4 regions of the Sphingomonas japonica genome follow, and region 1 is predicted to be linked to each of the others. Evidence: predicted binding sites of a transcription regulator. Region 1 holds the regulator's gene; each other region holds the start of a gene.
What was found. Region 1 encodes LexA, which represses DNA repair genes until DNA is damaged. Its sites were predicted from a motif close to GTTCCNCNCTTGTTCT; they were not measured.

Region 1 (5,192 bases):
ATCGGCGTCGCGCCACGGGCTGACCACCTTGAACGGTCGCTTTTCGGCCTGCGCCGCCGCGCGCATCGCCGCAAGCTCTTCCTGCGTCAGATAACAGCGATAGGCGTGGCCGCTGGCGAGCAGCTGCCGCGCCACCTCGGCATGGCGATCGGCGCGGGTGAACTGGAACACCGCCTCGCCGTCCCAATCGAGTCCCAGCCAGCGCATGCCGTCGAGGATCGCGTCGATCGCGGGCTGCGTCGACCGCGCGCGATCGGTATCCTCGATCCGCAGCAGGAAACGGCCGCCATGATGACGCGCGTACAGCCAGTTGAACAGCGCGGTGCGCGCTCCTCCTATGTGGAGGAAGCCGGTCGGCGACGGGGCGAAGCGCGTCACCACGGGGCGCGGCTCGGCAGGCGTCGCGGCGCCGGTGTCGATATCGTCGGTTGCGCCCAAGCGCGCTTGCTCCCAAGCTGTAAATGAATGGCTCGTTTCGCCGCGCCCGCCCCTAGCACGGGGTTTCCCGCGCTTCAAACCGGCAGCGTCGGCCGCTGGCGGTACCCTGCGATCGAGCGCTGGCTGGAAGCGGAACGCGATCAGCTGCCGCTTTGGATTCCGGTTTTCCTGGGGGCAGGCGTCGCTGCATGGTTTGTGTTGCCCGATGCCGTGCGCTGGGCCGGCTTCATCGCGCTGGCGCTGGCGATCGCCGGGGCAGGTGCGGCGACGATGCGTGGCGGCCGAGCGGGACCGGCGGTCGCAATTGCCGGACTGGCGATGGCGCTTGGCTGCGCGCTGGTTTGGGGCCGGGCTGAACGGGTCGCTGCGCCGGTCCTCTCGCGTCCCGCGGTGGTCGCCTTTACCGGCAGGGTCGAACGCATCGAGGCACTGTCGGCGCGCGAACTGGTCCGCGTGCGATTGCGCGTGCAGCAGGTCGATGGCGAAGTGGAAGGCGGCTTGCCCCCGGTGGTCCGCGTCAACATCGCCGAACGCGATGTGCCCGATGGCCTGGCGCGCGGCGCGATTCTGCGCTTGCGGGCAAGGCTGATGCCGCCTGCCCCGCCGGCAGTGCCCGGCGCATATGATTTCGCACGCGTCGCATGGTTCGATGGCTTGGGGGCGAGCGGGCGCGCCTTTGCCCCGATCGCTATCGTCGCACCCGGCGACCAGCCGGGCAGAGACCTGCGCAATCGCGTCGCGCGCCATATCGAACGCCGGGTCGAAGGCAGCGCCGGCGGCATCGCGTCGGCACTGGCCACCGGCGACGAAGGAGCGATCAGCGAGGACGATGCCGAAGCGATGCGCCGTTCGGGCCTCGCGCATCTGCTGTCGATCAGCGGGTTGCATGTCACCGCCGTCGTCGGGGCGACCATGGTGCTGGTGCTAAAGCTGCTGGCGCTGAGTCCCGCGCTGGCGCTGCGGGTGCGGCTGCCGATGGTCGCCGCGGGAGCCGCCGCTGCGGTCGCGGTCGCCTACACGCTGTTTTCCGGCGCGGAAGTCCCGACGGTGCGCTCGTGCATTGCCGCATTGCTGGTGCTGGCGGCCTTGGCGCTGGGACGCGAAGCGATCACGCTCAGGCTGGTTGCCGCCGGCGCGACCATCGTGCTGCTTCTATGGCCCGAATCGATCGCTGGGCCGAGCTTCCAGTTGAGCTTCGCCGCGGTCACCGCGATTATTGCCCTGCAGGAATATCCGCGGGTGCGGGGCTGGTTCGCACGGCGCGAGGAAGGCGGCATCCGGCGGATCGGGCGGGGCATCGCGTCGCTGCTGCTGACCGGCGTCGCGGTCGAACTGGCGCTGACGCCGATCGCGCTGTTCCATTTCCACAAGGCCGGGCTGTATGGTGCGCTGGCTAATATCGTCGCGATTCCGCTGACTACTTTTGTGACGATGCCGCTTGAGGCGCTGGCGCTGGCGCTCGATCTGGTGGGGCTGGGCGCGCCGGTGTGGTGGCTGGTGGCGGCATCGCTCGAACTGCTGCTGTGGATCGCGCGGACCGTCGCGGCGGCGCCCGGAGCGGTGACCGCATTGCCGGCAATTCCCGCGGGTGCGTTCGCGGCGATGCTCCTGGGCATGCTGTGGATCGGTTTGTGGCGGACTCGCGTGCGGGCGTTCGGCCTGGTGCCGCTGGCAGTGGGGGCGGGCTGGGCGCTGACGACTCCGCGGCCCGACCTGATCGTCACCGGCGACGGCCGCCACCTCGCGCTGCGCAGTGCCGATGGCGGGATGGCGTTGTTGCGCGATCGGGCGGGCGACTATGTCCGCTCGATGCTGGGCGAAACCGCGGGCACCGACGCAGAACTCGGCGCGCTTGCCGATCGCGGCGACGTGCGCTGCAGCGCCGACCTGTGCATCGCCGATTATCGCAGTGCCACGCGGACCTGGCGCATCCTGGCGACGCGCAGCGGTTATTTCGTCGATGCGGGCGAGTTGATCGCGGCCTGCCGACAGGCAGACATCGTCATTGCCGACCGCGGCCTGCCCGCGGGGTGCGTACCGCGCTGGCTAAGGCTGGACCGCGCCGCGCTGGTGCGGACCGGCGGCGTTGCCATCGCCCTCCACGCCGGGCGCCTCGTCACCGTGCGCAGCCCCGGCGACCGCCACCCCTGGGTCACGCCGCCGATCGTCCGGCCGCCGCGCTATCGCCCTCAATAACGGCGCAGCAATCCGGCGAGCCTGCCCTGCACGCGCACCTGATCGGGGCGATAGCGCTGCGGATCATGGCTGCGATTGGCGGGATCGAGCCGAACCATCGCGCCTTCATGCCTGAAATATTTCAGCGTCGCTTCATGATCGTCGATCAGCGCAACGACGATCTCGCCCTCGCGCGCCTCGTCCTGCCGCCGGATCAGCGCATAGTCGCCGTCGAGAATGCCGGCATCGACCATCGAATCGCCCGCAACCTCAAGCGCGTAATGATCGCCCGAACCGAGCAGCGCGGCGGGGACGGGCAGCATCGTGGCGCCCTCCATGGCCTCGACCGGCATGCCAGCGGCGATGCGGCCGTGCAGCGGAATCTCAATGACATCGTTGGCGGGGGACGGGGGTGTGTTGCGTGAAGTGGAGGAAGGTGACACCTGCGACAGTGTTTTCGCATTTGCCTTCTTGACGTCACCGCGCTCGGGCATGCGCAGCACCTCGAGCGCGCGCGCGCGATTGGGCAGGCGGCGCAGAAACTGTCGCTCCTCCAGCGCGCTGATCAGACGATGGACGCCCGACTTCGACTTGAGATCCAGCGCATCCTTCATCTCCTCGAACGAGGGCGATACGCCGGTTTCGGCAAGGCGGTCGGAAATGAAGCAGATCAATTCGTGCTGCTTGCGCGTGAGCATGGCGTACCTCCGTCGGAACAGACGCGGAACACCCTAGCAACGCCTGCGGACAAGTCAAGCGATGGGCAGAATATCCACGCGTTCGCCTTTGGCCATGGGCGGCGCATGGGGTTGTCGAACGATCAGGCATTGCGCCCTGGCGAGCGTCCGCAGCATCGAACTGTCCTGTGCGTCGGCAGGGGTGGCGACACCGTCTGCCAGCGTAGCGCGCATGTAATCGAGCCGATCGCCATTGGCGGGAAGCGCGCTGCCCGCCACCGCGGGAACGGGAGTCGGCCACGGCATCGCCGCGCCGCCGAGCGCACGCACCATCGGCAGCACGAACAGATGCGCGGTGACGAATGCCGACACAGGGTTGCCCGGCAGTCCCAGCACGACGGTGTCGCGCATCCGCCCCGCCAGCATCGGCTTGCCGGGGCGCAGCGCGATCCGCCAGAAATCGATCTCCGCGCCCGCTGCGGTCAGCGCGGGACAGATCAGGTCGTGGTCACCGACCGAGGCGCCGCCCGTCGTCACCAGCATATCCGCATCGATGCCCGCAAAGGCCTCGACCATCACTTCGAGCCGATCGGGCAGGATGCCGAGATCGACGATATCGACAGGCAGCGCCGCGAGCATTGCAGACAGCATAACGCCATTCGATTCGGGTAGCTGGTCGGGCCCGAGGTCGCTTCCCGGCGCGACCAGTTCGTCGCCCGTCGCCGCCACCGCCACGCAAACCCGGCGTCGCACTTCCACCTGCGCGTGCCCGGCGACTGCAGCGAGTCCCAGCAGCTGCGGCGTCAGCTGTTCGCCCACCGCGACGAGCGGATCGCCGCAAGAGAAATCGAGCCCGCGCCGCCGGACATTGCCGCCCGGCCCGCGCGGACCGTCACCGGCCAGCGTCAGCACTGCGCCGTCGCGGCGCGCTTCCTCCTGAACCAGCACGCAGTCGGCACCGCTCGGCATCGCCGCGCCGGTGAAGATGCGCACCGCGTCCCCCGCCGTGATCGCCCCGTCGAAGCGGTGTCCGGCAGCGCTTTCGCCGACCACGCGCCATGGGCCGGGCAGGTCGGCATGGCGGATCGCATAGCCGTCCATCGCCGACAGGTCACTCGCGGGCTGGGTGCGAAGCGCCGCCAGCGGCTCGGCCGCCCAGCGGCCCGCAGCGTCGCGCAGCGCCACGGGCTCGGTCGCCAGCAGCGGCAGCAGCGCCAGCAGGCGCGCCTGTGCTTCGGCGACGGGGAGCAGGCTCATGGCCGCGTCCAGTCGCCCGATTTCCCACCGCGCTTGGCCAGGACGCGGATGCCGTCGATGACCATCGCCTTGTCGATCGCCTTGGCCATGTCGTGGATCGTCAGCAGCGCGACCGAAACCGCGGTCAGTGCTTCCATTTCCACCCCGGTCTTGCCGTCGGTGGCGACGGTCGCGGTCGCGGTGACGCCGGCGTCGTCGATCGTGAGGTCGATGGCGGCGCGGGTGATCGGCAGCGGATGGCACAAGGGGATCAGGTCGCTGGTGCGCTTCGCCGCCATGATCCCGGCAATCCGCGCGGTGGCGAGCACATCGCCCTTTGCCACCGCGCCGTCGCGGATCGCCAGCGCCGCCGCGCGCGACATGCTGATCCGGCCGCTGGCGACCGCTTCGCGCGCCGTGGCCGCCTTTTCCGACACGTCGACCATGCGCGCGGCGCCGGTGGGGTCGAGATGGGTGAGGTCGGTCATGCGATCAGCGCACGGGTCGCCGCGGCGAGGTCGGCTTGGCGCATCAGCGTCTCGCCGACCAGAAAGCGGCGCACGCCGCGCGCGGCCATCGCGTCGAGATCGCCGCGCCCGGTAAGGCCGCTCTCGGCGACGAAGCTGCATTCCGGCGGCGCGCGATCGACCAGATCATAGGTTCTTT
Region 2 (5,192 bases), on a different contig from region 1:
CCGCCCGCCCGCGCTTCATCGAAACCGTGCCCAAGCATGGCTATCGCTTCATCGTCCCGGTCGAGCCGGACGAGCACGCACAAGCGGCGTCGGGCACGAGCGGGCAGGAGTTTGCGCTGCTCGGCGCGGCGGGAGCGCTTGGCGCCGGCGCTGCCGGAATTCTCGGGGGGTTGTTCTACGGCTTCGCCAGCACTGCCCAGCCGCTGCAGCCCGGCACCGGCGCGCTATCGATGTTGGCCGTGTTACTCGCGATCACGGTCGTGCTGGCGCTGGTCGGCGGGGCAGGGGTCGCGTTCGGGATCGCCGCGGCCAGCGCGTGGCGGCCGGGCCAGCGCTGGCTGCGCATCGTCGGCGGCGCGCTGGGCGGCTTGGTCGTCGGCGCGGGCGTCAAGCTGGTCGGGACCGACGCGTTCGACCTGCTGCTCGGCCAGTCGCCCGGAGACATCACCGGCGCGGGCGAAGGCGTGGTGCTCGGCGCTGCGGTCGGCATGGGCAGCTGGCTGGCTGCGACCCATCGCCGCTCGCTGGCGCACGCCGTGGCATCCGCCGCAGCGATCGGCGCGCTTGCCGGCCTGTCGCTCGCGCTGCTCGGCGGACGCCTGATGGGCGGCAGCCTCGCGCTGCTGGCGAGCCGCTTCCCCGCGTCGCGCCTGCGCCTCGACGCGATCGGCGCGGTGTTCGGCGAAACCGGCTTCGGCCCGATCAGCCATGCCGTCACCGCCGCGCTCGAAGGCGGCTTGTTCAGCGCTTGCATCGTCGCGGCGATGCTGGCGGCCGAACGCTGGAAGACCACCACTTCGACATCATGATCCGCAACGGGCGAAAGAGGTCACCCCAGCCCTTACCATTGACCCCGCCTTAACCACCGCCATGCCAAATCGCCGGGGATGCGGATCCTGCACATCCTCGACCACAGCCTGCCGCTGCACTCCGGCTATACGTTTCGCACCCGCGCGATTTTGAAGGCGCAGGTCGCGCGCGGCTGGGACATCGCCGGCGTCACCGGTCCGCGCCATCCCGGCAACGCCGACCTGAGCCGCGAGACGATCGACGGTCTCGACTTCTTTCGCACCGTCCCCCCGCGCAAGGGTCCGCCGGTAATCGGCGAACTGCTTGAGATTGCCGCCTTCGCCCACCGCATCGCCGAGGTTGCGCGCGACTTCCGCCCCGATATCCTCCACGCGCATTCGCCGGTTCTGAACGCGCTGGCAGCACTACGCGCGCGTGCCGTCACCGGCGTGCCGCTGCTTTACGAAATCCGTGCCTTCTGGGAAGATGCCGCGGTCGGCAACGGCACCGGCCGCGAAGGCTCGGCCCGCTATCGCCTCACCCGCATGGCCGAAACGCACGCTGTGCGCCGGGCCGATGCGGTCGCGGTGATCTGCCAGGGGCTAAAGGACGATCTGGTCGCGCGCGGCATCGCCCCCGACCATATCATGCTCTCGCCCAACGGCGTCGATCTGAACGTGTTCGGCGATCCGCTGCCGCCGGACCCGGCGCTCGTGCGCGATCACGGTCTGGAGGGCGCCGACACCATCGGCTTCATCGGCAGCTTCTACGACTATGAAGGCCTCGACGACCTCATCGCCGCGATGCCCGCGCTGGTCGCGCGCCGCCCTGCCGCAAAGCTCATCCTGGTCGGCGGCGGTCCGATGGAAGCCGCGCTGCGCGCGCAGGCTGCCGCCTCGCCGGTCGCCGAGCGCATCGCCTTCATCGGCCGCGTGCCGCACGATCAGGTCGATCGCTGGTACAGCGTCATCGACGTGCTCGCTTATCCGCGCAAGCATATGCGCCTGACCGATCTCGTCACGCCGTTGAAGCCGATCGAGGCGATGGCGCAGCGCCGCCTGGTCGCCGCCTCCGACGTCGGCGGTCACCGCGAGCTGATCCGCGATGGCGACACCGGCAGCCTGTTCGCCCCCGACGATCCGCCGGCGATCGCCGCGGCACTGGCCGCTCTGTTCGAAGACCGCTCGGGCTGGGAAGCGCGGCGCACCCGCGCGCGCCGTTTCGTCGAGGCAGAGCGTAACTGGTCGTCAAATATTTCGCGCTACGCTCCGGTCTATCAACGGCTGATCACTGCCACTGCATTGGAACCTTCATGGTCGCGTTCGCCTCCCGCCAAAGCATGAACCTCTCGGTGGCGCAGCTCGCCGCCGCCGTCGTCGCCGGGCTCGTCCTGCTGGCGATCGCGATCGCGCCGGCCGAAACGCTCGAGGCGCTGGTGATGGCCAGCGGGCTTCCCGCCGTGCTCCCTGCCGCGGCGGCGCCGCTCGGCCTCACCGCACGGGCGGCGCTGCTGTTCGTCGCGGCATGCGGGTTCGGCGCGCTGGGATGGGCGCTGGTCCAGCTCGGCTTCGGTGTCCGGCGCACGCCCGATCTTGACACAGACGATGTCGCGGAGCTTCCCTCGATCCGCCGCGCCGATGCCCATCCCGATGCCCCCGCGCGGGCTCCGGTGCGCGCGGCGCGCGATCTCGGCGATCCGTTCGCTGCGGATCTCGCGGCATTCGCTGCCGAGCCGGGCGACGACGAAATCGCCCTTCCCGCCGATCTCGATACTCCGCTCGCCGCGTTCGATCCCGGCGCGGTCCGCCCGATCCCGCTGACGGCCGATCGTCCGGCGCGGCTCGATGCCGGCGAGCGCATCGAGACGTTCGAGCTCACTCCGGCGCGGCGTCCGGCGCCGGTTCTCGCCGCGCCGCCGGTCGATATCGAGCCCGCGGCCGAGGCCCCGATCGCCGGACCGGAGACCGAAGCCACCATCCACGCGCTGCTCGCCCGGCTCGAACGCGGCGTCGAACGCCGCCGCCGCAGCCCCGCGCCGCCGCAGATCCACGCCGCGCTCGATTCGCTGCGCCACGCGGTCGGCGCCTGATCCGCTCATCGGTCCGCGACGCTCAGCAATTCCAGCTCCGCCTCGACCCGGACGCCGTCATCGTGCCGCGTTACTACCACAGCGTCGGCGATCAGATGCCCCGCCACCGGGAGATCGAGGTCGGGCAGCGCATCCAGCCAGCGCGCGATTCGCTCGCCTGACGCGGTCTCGACCCGCAGCGTGTGCCGCGCGCCGCTGAACGTCACGCTGGCCCAAGGTTCGGCGTCGGCGGTGATGACGTCCAGCACGATCCCCGCCTGTGCCGCCGCGCGGACCAGCGCGCGCTCGACCAGCCGCCCGGCATCGGGCTCGCGCATCATCGTTGCTCGGCCAGGAACGATTCGATTCGCCGGACCGTGCGCGGGCGCGGCTCGCGGCCACGCCGCAGATCGTGGACGAAGCGCGGATCGGCCATCGCCCGCCGCCCGAACGCGCTCGCCGACATATCCTGTTCCCGAAGGTAGCGTTCCACCTTCCACCGCAAATCCATCCACACCGCCTCCTGTCGCGACTCGTTATGTTCCTCTTCTGTTCCTTGAAATCCTACTTGTCTAGGATTTTTCCTGCGGCTAGGGATTGCGTGTGGACAGTCTCGAACAACGCTGCATTCTCGCCGATTTGGTGCGCGAACGCGGGCTTAGCCTAGCGGCGCTGTCGCGCGACCTGCTTCGCCGCAACGCCGCGTATCTCCAGCAATATGTCACCCGCGGATCGCCGCGGCTGCTGGCGGAGGCGGACCGGGCGTTGCTCGCCGACTATCTCGGCATCGACGAAACCGTGCTCGGTGGTCGGCCGCGCGGCGCAGTCACGCATGTGCCATTGCTCGCGATCGGCGCGTCGGCGGGGCGGGGCAGGCTGGTCGATGCCGCCGCGCGCCGCGTCGCGCAGCCGCTGCCCAGCGCCTTGCTCGAACAGCTCGGCGTTGCCCCCGCCGCCGCCTCGATGATCGTGGTCGAAGGCGATTCGATGGCGCCGACGCTGGCCGACGGCGACACCATCCTGGTCGATTCCGCCGATCGCCGCGTTACCGCCGCGCCGCGGCTCTACGTGCTGCGCATCGACGACGCGCTGATGGTCAAGCGGGTCGCGCTGGCTGACGGCGTCTGGCACGTCACCAGCGACAATCCCTGCGCACCCGATCCGGGTCGGTTCGATCCCGGCACGGTCGCATTGATCGGCCGCGTCCGCTGGCTCTCGCGCGAACCCGACTGAACGGCGCGGTCAGCCAGCCCGGCGCTGGTCGGCTGCCCAGATCAGCAGCGCGATCAGCGCCCCGATCGCAGTGCCGACCACGAACCCCGCCGATGGCTGGCCGAGCGCAACGCCGATGCCGGTGCCGACCAGCATCGCGATCGCGACGAATGCGCCGCCCGCTTTGGGGCCGGGGGATTTGGTGGCGGGACCGGTCATCGCGCCGCTCTGCCATGTCCCGATGCCGGACGCCAGTGTCCCGCATCGGGCCGGGCGATACGCTTGCGGCGGCGTGGTGAACGCGCGTCAACCCTCGCGCCGCGCCCCAGCCGCGGCAGTTCCAATCGTGGCACGCGGCTTGAGTGGGGGTGGCGGCATGGACAAGACCATCTACCTCCCCGATCGCGGCGCGGTCGCCGACGCCGCCGACCTGATGCTCCGCTTCGGCGCGGAGGCCGGGCTCGAAGCCGCGATCCGTGCCAATCGCAGCCGCGATCTCGGCAACCATGTCCATTTCTGCCGCTGGCGTTCGATCGAACGGCTGATCCTCGTGCTCGGCGATGATATGGCGACCGGTACGCTGCACTGAGCGGCGTGCCCGGCGATCTGCCGCCCGCCACGCATTTTGCGCCATTGTCGCGCCGCCCCCGCCCGCGCTACTAAGCCGCATGGTTTCGCGCACGCGTCGGCGTTCTTGTGTTCTGGCCGCCGTCGGTTGCACCCTGCTGGCAGCGCCGCCCGCGCTCGCGCAGGACACTAGCCTCGATCCCGGCACCCCGCTCGATGCCGACGCCGATATCGGGGTCGCCTGGCCGGATCTCGCGCTGCAGCCGGGCGAGGAGGCCGCTGCTACCGACGCGACCACCGACATCGCCGCCGAAGCGCGCTACAGCTGGCGGATCGAGGGGCTCGATGCCATCTGGACCGACCTGATGCGCCAGCGCTTCGACGCCGCCTCGACGCTGAAGGCCAATGACGACGATCCCGCCAACGCCGCGCAGATCAACCGCCGCGCGCGCGAGGACGTCGAACTGCTCAATCAGATCCTGCGCGCCGAGGGCTATTACGACGCGCGCATCCGCCCGCAGGTCGAGCCGCAGGCGGGCGAGTTCCTCGTCACGCT
Region 3 (5,192 bases), on a different contig from region 1:
GGGATCGGCGGCATCCTCAACGTTATGACCGGGCGGCTGGCGCGGGTGATCGACCGGGCGCGCAGCATCGAGGCGCTGCACCCGCGCTCGACCGGGCCGGAGCATGATCGCCACGTCTGGGAGCTGCGCCGCATCGACAAGCGCATCACCATCATCAACGCCGCGATCACGCTGGTGACAGCGAGTGCAGTAGCAATCTGCGTGGTGGTCGCGCTGCTGTTCATCGCCGAGCTCTCCGCGCTGCAGATCGGCACCGTCGTCGCGGTCGCGTTCATCCTGTCGATGCTGCTGCTGACCAGCGGGCTCGCCTGTTTCCTGATCGAGGTGCGGCTGTCGCTCAAGGCATCGCACATCCGCGCCGAACTGCTCGAGCGCGACCGGCCGTGACCGAGAAGCGCTGGCTCCAGCTCGCCGTCGCTGCCGCCTGCTTCGTGCCGCTGTCGGCGTCGATTCTCAGCCTGATCCGCGGCCCGGCATGGATCGGCGGCGTCACCGACGTGCCGACCGATCTCGACAGCCATTTCCGCTATCTGTCGGGCATTTTCCTGGCGATGGGCATCGGCTTCGTCACCTGCATCCCCGGTATCGAGGACAAGACCGGTCGCTTCCGGCTGCTCGCGGCGATGGTCGTGACGGGCGGGCTGGCGCGGCTGGCGTCACTGCTAATCGTCGGCGCGCCGTCGCAGGGGCATCTGATCGGGCTCGGGATCGAGCTGGGCGTGGTCCCGCTTCTGACGCTGTGGCAGGCGCGGGTGGCGCGGCGGACCCGCTAAACGCAGCAATGCTCCCGAGCAGGAGCGCAAGAGATCCCTTCGGTACCTCGGCTGCCTATTGGGCGATGCCCTCCATCCCCGCTCCCGCATCCGCAGTCGCGGCATAGCCCGGCTTCACGCGCAACTTGCCCGCCGCCTCGAACGCGTAGCCCGCGTTCAGCAACATCGCGTCCGAATAGGCCGTGCCGATGAACGACAGCCCGACCGGCAAGCCGTCGACCAGTCCCATCGGCACGGTCAGATGCGGATATCCCGAAATTGCCGGGAGCGCGCTTGCCGATGGGCCGGAGAACTGGTCGCCATGCACCGGATCGGACAGCCACGGCGCGCCGTAGGTCGGCTCGACCAGCAGCTCGACCTTTCCTGCCTTCAGCATCGCGTCGATCCCCTCGACCCCCGCCAGCCGCAGCGATTTGGCGCGAGCCTGCTTGTATTTGGGGTCGTCTACGCCGCCGGTCTTCTCAGCCATCACGAAGATTTCCTGCCCGAAATAGGGCATCTCGGCGGCTCGGTTGGCATCGTTGAAGGCGATGACATCGGCCAGCGTGCGCGTCTTCACGCTGGCCGGTGTGGTCGCCAGATACGCGTTCAGGTCGCTCTTCAATTCCATCTTGAGCACGTCGAACTCGGCATCGCCCATGCCTTCGAGCTCGGGCTGCTCGACCTCGACCAGCACGGCGCCCGCGGCCTTGAGCACCGCCAGCGCGGCGTCGAACCGGGTGGTCAGGTCGGACGACATGTCGGGCCGCACCACGCCGACGCGCTTGCCGCGCAGCGCGTCGGCCGACAGGCCCGCCGCATAGTCCTTGCGATACGCGTCCGCCTTTGCGGTCGCCGCATCGGCCGGATCGCTTCCGACCATGCCGGAGAACAGCAGAGCGGTGTCGCGCACGCTGCGCGCCATCGGGCCGGCGGTATCCTGGCTGTGGCTGATCGGCACGATATGCGTGCGGCTGACCAGACCGATGGTGGGCTTCAGCCCCACCAGCCCGTTCATCGACGACGGGCACACCACCGAGCCGTCAGTCTCGGTGCCAATCCCGGCCGCGGCGAAGCTTGCCGCGATCGCCGCCCCGGTACCGCTCGACGATCCGCACACCGAGCGGTCGAGCGCATAGGGATTGCGCACCAGCCCGCCGACCGCGCTCCACCCGCTCATCGAGGCGGTCGAGCGGATATTGGCCCATTCGGACAGGTTGGTCTTGCCCAGGATCACCGCGCCTGCCGCGCGCAGTCGCGCGATCACCGGCGCGTCGCGGCCAGTGGCGTTGTCCTTGAGCGCGAGGCTGCCCGCCGTCGTCGGCAGCTCGCGCGTCTCAACATTGTCCTTGACCAGGATCGGCACGCCGTGGAGCGGCCCGCGCACCTGTCCCGCCTTGCGCTCGGCATCGAGCGCGCGCGCCTGTTCCAGCGCCTGCGGATTGAGCGCGATCACGCTGCGCAGTGTCGGCCCGGCGCGATCCATCGCCGCGATCCGCGCCAGATAGCCCTGCGTCGCCGCCTCGCTCGACACCCGCCCCGCCGCCATGTCGGCGGCCAGTTGCGCCAGCGACACTTCCTCGACCGCGGCTGGCGCGCCGCCTGCCTCCTGCGCGGCGGCGGGCGTGACGACAGCCGCGCTCAGGGCGGTAAAAGCAGATAGCAGGCGCTGGTGCATGGTCGTCCCCCCGGATGATCGATGCGCGACGCTATGCGGCCCGGGCGCTTTGCTCAAGCGGATTGGCGATGCGGGCAGAATGGCACCGCCGGCGAGTCGTCCCCGCCATTCTTTCGCCCGTTCGATTTCTGTTCCCTTGCGTTTCGCAAGAGGCGCGGCGATCCACGCGTCGTGCCCGATCTGGCATCGGCGGCGCCCGGCGAAGTGACTCGTTTTATCGACGAACCGAGTCCCTAAAGCGTCATTTACCGACTTGTGCCGTGGGGCGATTGAGCACAATCTATAGTGGTACGGTCGGGGGGCTGACCCCAAGCGCTGGTAGGGACCATCGATCGATGCTATATCGATCGACCCGCTGCCGCCTGGGAGCAAACGGGGTGCGATCACTTTTTGTTCTCGCACTCGGCGCTCCAGCGCGTACCATCGGGACGCTGCTCCCGAGTCGGATGAATTGAGGAACGGGGCGAGTCATGGATTTCAGGGAAGATGCGCGTATGAACGACACCGTCGAGACGATCGACGCCGCCGCCACGGCGAGCGAGACGCGGGCGCCGCGCGATTCGAAGACCGTCGATGCGCAGCTCTACGCAGTCGAGGTCGATCATTCGCGCGACGCGCTGCTGACCGATTTCGGCAAGGAAACCCTGAAGGACCGCTACCTTCTGCCGGGCGAATCCTATCAGGACCTGTTCGTCCGCGTCGCGTCTGCCTATGCCGATGACGCAGGCCATGCGCAGCGGCTGTACGACTATATCTCAAAGCTGTGGTTCATGCCGGCCACGCCCGTTCTCTCGAACGGCGGCACCGGGCGCGGCCTGCCGATCTCATGCTATCTCAACTCGGTGCCCGACAGCCTCGAAGGCATCGTCGAGACGTGGAACGAGAATGTCTGGCTCGCCTCGCGCGGCGGCGGGATCGGCACCTATTGGGGCAATGTCCGCGGCATCGGCGAGCCGGTCGGCCTCAATGGCAAGACCAGCGGCATCATCCCGTTCGTCCGCGTCATGGATTCACTGACGCTGGCGATCAGCCAGGGCTCGCTGCGGCGTGGGTCGGCCGCCTGCTATCTCGACGTGTCGCATCCCGAGATCGAGGAGTTCCTCGAAATCCGCAAACCTTCGGGCGATTTCAACCGCAAGGCGCTCAATCTCCACCACGGCGTGCTGATCCCCGACGCGTTCATGGAAGCGGTGCGCGACGGCGGCGAATGGCAATTGAAATCGCCCAAGGACGGCTCGGTCCGAGGCACCGTCGATGCGCGCGCGCTGTTCCAGAAGCTGGTCGAGACGCGGCTGGCGACCGGAGAGCCGTACATCGTCTTTTCCGATCACGTGAATTCGGCGATGCCCAAGCATCACCGCGATCTGGGCCTCAAGGTATCGACGTCGAACCTGTGCAGCGAGATCACGCTGCCGACCGGGCGCGACCATCTCGGCAATGATCGCACCGCAGTGTGCTGCCTGTCGTCGCTCAACATCGAGACGTGGGACCAGTGGAACGGCGACAAGCGCTTCATCGAGGACGTGATGCGCTTCCTCGACAACGTCCTTCAGGACTATATCGACCGCGCCGAACCCGGCATGGAGCGTGCCGCCTATTCGGCGGCACGCGAGCGCTCGGTCGGGCTCGGCGTGATGGGCTTCCACTCGTTCCTGCAGGCGCGCGGGCTGGCGTTCGAAGGCGCGATGGCGAAGTCGTGGAACCTCAAGATCTTCCGCCACGTCTCGACCCAGGTCAACGAAGCGTCGATGCAGCTCGCGGTCGAGCGCGGGCCATGCCCCGACGCGGCCGACATGGGCGTGATGGAACGGTTCTCGTGCAAGATGGCGATCGCGCCGACCGCGTCGATCTCGATCATCTGCGGCGGGACGTCGGCGTGCATCGAGCCGATCCCGGGCAACGTCTATACCCACAAGACGCTGTCGGGCAGCTTTTCGGTGCGCAATCCGTATCTGGAAAAGCTGCTGATCGCCAAGTCGAAGAATTCCGAAGCGGTGTGGAACTCGATCCTCGAAAAGACCGGCAGCGTCCAGCATCTCGATTTCCTGACGCAGGAAGAAAAGGACTGCTACAAGACCAGCTTCGAGATCGACCAGCGCTGGCTGCTCGAACTCGCCGGCGACCGCACGCCGTATATCGACCAGGCACAGTCGCTCAATCTGTTCATTCCCGCCGATGTCGAGAAGTGGGACCTGCTGATGCTCCATTTCCGCGCTTGGGAACTCGGCATCAAGTCGCTCTATTATCTGCGTTCGAAATCGGTGCAGCGCGCAGGCTTCGCGGGTGGGGTGGAGGCCGACAACACTTCCGAGCTCGCCAAGTTCGATATGGGCGAATCGACCGATTACGACGAATGCCTGGCGTGTCAGTGAACAGCGCCGCGCCCGGATTCGCGTCCGGGCGCGGGCCGCGCGGTTCAGGCCGCCTCGCCGCCTTCTTCCTCTTCCATCGCCACCGCGACGTCGGCGTTGGCGGACAGTCGCACTGTGTCGCCCTCGACCTCGGCGACCAAGCCGCCGGCGATGAAGTGGTGATGCCCGCTATGCTTGCCCGCGGCACCTTCGATATCCGCGCCGCTGTCCTTCTTGGTCAGCTTGATGCGGTCTCCCTCGATGCGGTCGACGGTGCCGACATGGACGCCGTCGGCGCCGATGACCTCCATATGCTCGCGGATGTTGCTCAGATCGGCCATGTGCGTTCTCCTTGGATGGTTCCGCTCGCTCAACGCATGCCGCGCGGGTTGGTCGCATGACGCTCGCGGT
Region 4 (5,192 bases), 530 kb from region 1:
TCGCGTCGCGGCGCGAGATCGAGCGGATGATCGCCGAACGGCGGATCGCGATCGACGGCGTGCCGCTGGAAACGCCAGCGACCGTGCTGTCGTCGCTGCGCGGCGTGACCGTCGATGGCGAGCCGGTGCAGGCGGCGGCACCGGCGCGACTGTTCCGCTTTCACAAGCCGACCGGATTGCTGACGGCCGAGCGCGATCCCAAGGGGCGCCCGACCATCTACGACCGCATCCCGCGCGATCTGCCGCGGATGATGCCGGTCGGTCGCCTCGATCTCAACACCGAGGGGCTGTTGCTGATGACCACGGATGGCGAGCTGAAGCGCCAGCTCGAACTGCCCGCCACCGGCGTCGAACGCAGCTACCGGGCGCGCGCCTATGGTGAGATCAGCCAGGCACGGCTCGAAGACCTTATCGAGGGGATCGAGATCGAAGGTGTGCGCTACGGAGCGATCGACGCCAACCTCGAACGCCGCACCGGCGCCAATGTCTGGATCGAACTGACCCTGACCGAAGGCAAGAACCGCGAAGTGCGGCGCGTGCTCGAACATCTGGGGCTCAAGGTGTCGCGGCTGATCCGCACACGCTACGGGCCTTTCGTTCTGGGCGACCTGCCGCTGGGTCAGGTTGACGAGATCCGCCAGAACGATCTTGTCACCTTCCGCAAGTCGCTAGAGCAACCCGCAGCAAAGCGCCGCGACCTGCGCATCACCGAAACCGTCGCGCCGCGCCCTGCACCAGTGGAACCCAAGCCCTCGGCTCAGCCCGCACCGCGCATGCGCGGCGATCGCGCCGCCGCCTTCAAGGCCCGCGTCGCCTATGACGCAGCCCCCGCCCCCACCGAGCGCAAGCCGCCAGTGCGCAAGAGGCGCCCGGACGAACGCATCGAGACCCGCCGCGCCGATCTCGCCCCGCGCGACGATCAGCCTCGCCGCAAGGGCAAGGTCGGCTCGGCCCCGGCCCCATCCAAGCGCCCGCCGCGCACTCCCGCCGTACCTGCCCAAGACACCGCAACCAAGCGCCCCGCTTCACCCCGCAAGCGTCCCGGGCCGCGCCCGCCGCGGCCGGGCCGGACGCGCAAATGAGGATCATCGCCGGCGCGTGGCGCGGTCGCCCGCTGGTCGCGCCCAAGGGCCAGGCCACGCGACCGACCGCCGACCGCACCCGCGAAGCACTGTTTTCCATGCTGGTCAGCCGTCTCGGGACGCTTGAGGGCCTCGCCGTCGCGGACCTGTTTGCCGGATCGGGCGCGCTCGGCCTCGAAGCCCTGTCGCGCGGGGCGGCATCGTGCCTGTTCGTGGAGCAGGATCGCGCCGCGCTCGACGCGCTCAGGACCAATGTCGCGAAGCTCGGCGCCATCGCTGCCGACATTCGCGCGCAGTCGGTGCTGGCGCTCGGCCCGGCGACCAGGCCGCTCGACCTGATCCTGATGGACCCGCCCTATGGCACCGGCGCAGGCAGCGTGGCTCTTGAACGGATGGCCCGTCTCGGCTGGACCGGGCCGGGCACGTGGGTCAGCATCGAGACCGGCGCTCGCGAAGAGGCTGGTGCAGGTGGTTTCGAGACGGAAACGTCCCGCATCGTAGGAAAGGCAAGGCTGACCTTGCTGCGTCCGGTCTAGAGGAAGCGGCGCAACCGCACCTCCGCGGTCCTCCGTTTCCCGCCACGTTCGACCGTGAGCGGCACGACGGTATCGGGGTCCTGGCTGATCGCCCGGATCACCTGCGCCACCGGCATGCCGACGATCCGATCGCCTTCCGCGATCCCCGCCTCGGCAGCAGGGCTGCGCGCACCGACCGCGCGCACCACCACGGAGTCACCCTTGGCATCGACCCACATTCCCGACAGCCCGTATCGCTCCTCATACGCGGGCTGGCGATTGGGCATCGCCCAGAGTGTCCGGGCTTTGGTATCGGTCGACAGGTTCATCCGCTGCAGGATGTCGAGGCCGATGATTCCATCGAAGCCGTTGCCGCCGCGCGAACCGGGCTGATGCAACTGGACGAGCGGGCGTTCGAACCGCAAGGGGCCGATCGCGATGGCTTCGGCGCGGACCAGCCGCCCCAGCGGCGCGGCGCCACCGATCCCGAAAGGACGGATCACCGCCTGCGGCATGTTGGCATCCCACAGTCCGCTGGCTCTCGCCGCGGGTCCGAACAGGTTGATCGCCTTGGGCGCCCCGGTATCGAGGAGGAACCGCAGGGTGCGCCCACCGAGCACGCCCTCAGCGATGATCTTCGGAGATCCCTCGCGCGCAGCGGGAGCAGTGATCTTCGCCGGCAGCTTCACGAACCCCGCGCGGTCCGGGCGTCCTTCCGGCCATAGCCGCCATTCACCCGCATCGAAATCGAGATCGCTATCAACGACCGTGAACACGCCTGCCGCCAACGTCCCCTGGACGCCGGCACCGAACCGGGGATCGCGCAGCCCGCCAAAGGTCACGTCGCGCTGGCGCACCGCGCCGCCGAAGACTACTTCGGGCGCGCGGTAGAGGGTCATGTTCTCCAACCCGCCCAATCCGCGCATACCGATGCCGCCAAGCGACCGTAGCTTGAGTTCACGCGCCAGTCTCTCGTCGATCAGGCTGTGAAACCCGCCCGTATCGATCAGGAACGCATGGGGTGGACCGTCGCGAAACTGCACGTCGATCAGTGCGCGGCGCTGTGCGACCCGCATATTAGCAATGATCGGCGCCTGGCGTGCCGCCGCCAGAGGGATCCCTGCAACCGGCGTAATCGCCAATGTTCGCAATATCATGCGACGATCGACTGTAGCCATGGCACGGCTGATGCGACAGCCCGCCTGGCAATGCAATTGCGACAGCGGCGATGCGACGGGATCATGCGACAGCTTGCCCCGACTCGCAGCGTTCCCTACCTGTTCACCGATGTCGCTTCCCGCACCCAGCCCCGATGATCCGCCGTACCTGCGCGGCCTCAATGCCCCGCAGCGTGAAGCGGTGCTGACCACCGACGGCCCGGTGCTGGTGCTGGCCGGCGCGGGCACCGGCAAGACGGCGGCGCTCACTGCCCGGCTCGCGCACCTGCTGTACACGCGCAAGGCCTATCCTTCCGAGATCCTGTCGGTCACCTTCACCAACAAGGCCGCGCGCGAGATGCGCGAGCGCGTCGGGCGGCTGGTCGGCGATGTGGTCGAGGGCATGCCGTGGCTTGGCACCTTCCATGCGATCGGCGCCAGGATGCTGCGCCGCCATGCCGAGCTGGTGGGCCTGCAATCCAATTTCACCATCCTCGACACGGACGATCAGCTTCGCCTGCTCAAGCAACTGATCGTCGCCGCCGACATCGACGAGAAACGCTTTCCCGCGCGTGCGCTGGGTGGCCTGATCGACGGCTGGAAGAACAAGGGGATGACCCCCGCAGATCTCGACGCGGGCGAGTCCGAGCTCTACGCGAACGGTCGCGGACAGGAACTCTACGCCGCGTATCAAGCGCGGTTGAAGGCACTGAATGCCTGCGATTTCGGCGACCTGCTGCTCCACGTCCTCGTCATCCTGCGTTCGCATCGCGAGGTGCTCGAACAGTATCAGAACCGCTTCCGCTACATCATGGTCGACGAGTATCAGGACACCAACAGCGTCCAGTATCTCTGGCTCCGCCTGCTCGCGCAGGAGCGCAAGAACATCGCCTGCGTCGGCGACGACGACCAGTCGATCTATTCGTGGCGCGGCGCGCAGGTCGAGAACATCCTCAAATTCGAGCGCGATTTTCCGGGCGCAAAGGTCATCCGCCTCGAACAGAATTACCGGTCCACCCCGCATATCCTCGGCGCCGCATCGGGCGTCATCGCCAATAATGGCGGGCGGCTCGGCAAGACCTTGTGGACCGAGCTCGACGCCGGCGACAAGGTTCGAGTCGTCGGCGTGTGGGACGGCCCCGAGGAAGCGCGCCGCGTCGGGGAGGAGATCGAGGGCTGCCAGCGTTCCGGCAAAACTCTCGATGACATGGCGATTCTGGTCCGCGCGCAGCACCAGACCCGCGAGTTCGAGGACCGCTTCATCGCGATCGGTATGCCCTACCGCATCGTCGGCGGCTTCCGCTTCTACGAACGCGCCGAGATACGCGACGCGCTCGCCTATCTCCGCGTCGTCGCGCAGCCCGCCGACGATCTCGCCTTCGAACGCATCGTCAACGTGCCCAAGCGCGGCCTGGGCGACAAGGCCGTGGCCAAGGTTCACCAGCTGGCGCGTGCGCAGGGCGTCCCGCTGTTGTCCGCCGCCGCGCGCATCCTCGATACCGACGAGCTCACGCCGCAGGCCCGCCGCTCGCTCGGCAATCTGGTCGGCGACATCGCGCGCTGGCGCTCGATGGGCGAAACGCTCCCTCACCCCGAGCTCGCGCGGCAGCTGCTCGACGAAAGCGGCTACACCGCGATGTGGCAGGCGGAAAAGTCGGCCGAAGCCGCCGGTCGCCTCGAGAACCTGAGCGAACTCGTCCGTGCGATGGAGGAATATGAAAGCCTCACCGCGTTCCTCGAACATGTCAGCCTGGTCATGGACAACGACGCCAGCGCCGACGATCCCAAGGTCACGATCATGACGATCCATGCCGCCAAGGGGCTCGAGTTCGATACCGTCTTCCTGGTCGGGTGGGAGGAAGGCATCTTCCCCTCGCAACGCGCACTCGACGAAGGCGGGCTCGCCAGCCTGGAGGAGGAACGCCGCCTCGCCTATGTCGCGATCACCCGCGCCCGCCGCCGCGCGACGATCATCCACGCCGCCAATCGCCGCATCTATGGCCAGTGGACGTCGTCGCTTCCCAGCCGGTTCGTCGGTGAACTGCCACCCGAACATGTGGAGCCCGAAACCACCATGTCGGGCGGCGAAAGCCTGTGGCGCGCCAACTGGTCCGACCGCGCCGATCCGTTCGCCGACGTCGCGCGCGGCAGCGGACGCGGCCCGGGCTGGCAACGCGCCGCTGGAAGCGGCTCCGGCTTCACTCGCGAAGCCCCGCGCGTCCTCGAAAGCAAGGCCAGCGCCGTCAGCTTCGCCGCCAAGCCGCGCGGCGACATCACGCTCGGCATGCGCGTGTTTCACCAGAAATTCGGCTACGGCACCGTCGAGGAGATCGAGGGCAACAAGCTCGAGATCGATTTCGAACAGTCGGGGCGCAAGCGGGTGATGGACAGCTTCGTCACCACCGCAGATGCTGCCTAGACCAACCCTGCGGCAGCGA

Region 2: FHY50_RS13140 (S24 family peptidase) is a predicted target of LexA. The motif match lies at 3,398-3,413, and genes of this name have one in related genera.
Region 3: FHY50_RS12550 (ribonucleoside-diphosphate reductase subunit alpha) is a predicted target of LexA. The motif match lies at 2,812-2,827, and genes of this name have one in related genera.
Region 4: FHY50_RS05955 (ATP-dependent helicase) is a predicted target of LexA. The motif match lies at 2,866-2,881, and genes of this name have one in related genera.

What each region holds. Positions count from the first base shown of each region.
Region 1 covers NZ_VDYR01000001.1:642,865-648,056, forward strand. Annotated here, with positions in the region: gene gltX (glutamate--tRNA ligase) at 1-438, opposite strand, end outside; gene FHY50_RS03190 (ComEC/Rec2 family competence protein) at 466-2,634, shown strand; gene lexA (transcriptional repressor LexA) at 2,628-3,311, opposite strand; gene FHY50_RS03200 (molybdopterin molybdotransferase MoeA) at 3,366-4,547, opposite strand; gene moaC (cyclic pyranopterin monophosphate synthase MoaC) at 4,544-5,014, opposite strand; gene trpC (indole-3-glycerol phosphate synthase TrpC) at 5,011-5,192, opposite strand, start outside.
Region 2 covers NZ_VDYR01000002.1:206,375-211,566, forward strand. Annotated here, with positions in the region: gene FHY50_RS13120 (winged helix-turn-helix domain-containing protein) at 1-809, shown strand, start outside; gene FHY50_RS13125 (TIGR04063 family PEP-CTERM/XrtA system glycosyltransferase) at 888-2,132, shown strand; gene FHY50_RS13130 (hypothetical protein) at 2,102-2,878, shown strand; gene FHY50_RS13135 (hypothetical protein) at 2,884-3,198, opposite strand; gene FHY50_RS13140 (S24 family peptidase) at 3,461-4,090, shown strand; gene FHY50_RS13145 (hypothetical protein) at 4,100-4,288, opposite strand; gene FHY50_RS13150 (hypothetical protein) at 4,446-4,658, shown strand; gene FHY50_RS13155 (autotransporter assembly complex protein TamA) at 4,738-5,192, shown strand, end outside.
Region 3 covers NZ_VDYR01000002.1:97,664-102,855, reverse strand. Annotated here, with positions in the region: gene FHY50_RS12565 (DUF2721 domain-containing protein) at 1-387, shown strand, start outside; gene FHY50_RS12560 (DUF4345 domain-containing protein) at 384-773, shown strand; gene FHY50_RS12555 (amidase) at 829-2,430, opposite strand; gene FHY50_RS12550 (ribonucleoside-diphosphate reductase subunit alpha) at 2,925-4,802, shown strand; gene FHY50_RS12545 (DUF2171 domain-containing protein) at 4,847-5,122, opposite strand; gene FHY50_RS12540 (hypothetical protein) at 5,179-5,192, shown strand, end outside.
Region 4 covers NZ_VDYR01000001.1:1,175,316-1,180,507, forward strand. Annotated here, with positions in the region: gene FHY50_RS05940 (pseudouridine synthase) at 1-1,082, shown strand, start outside; gene rsmD (16S rRNA (guanine(966)-N(2))-methyltransferase RsmD) at 1,079-1,618, shown strand; gene FHY50_RS05950 (aspartyl protease family protein) at 1,615-2,775, opposite strand; gene FHY50_RS05955 (ATP-dependent helicase) at 2,885-5,173, shown strand; gene dapA (4-hydroxy-tetrahydrodipicolinate synthase) at 5,170-5,192, opposite strand, start outside.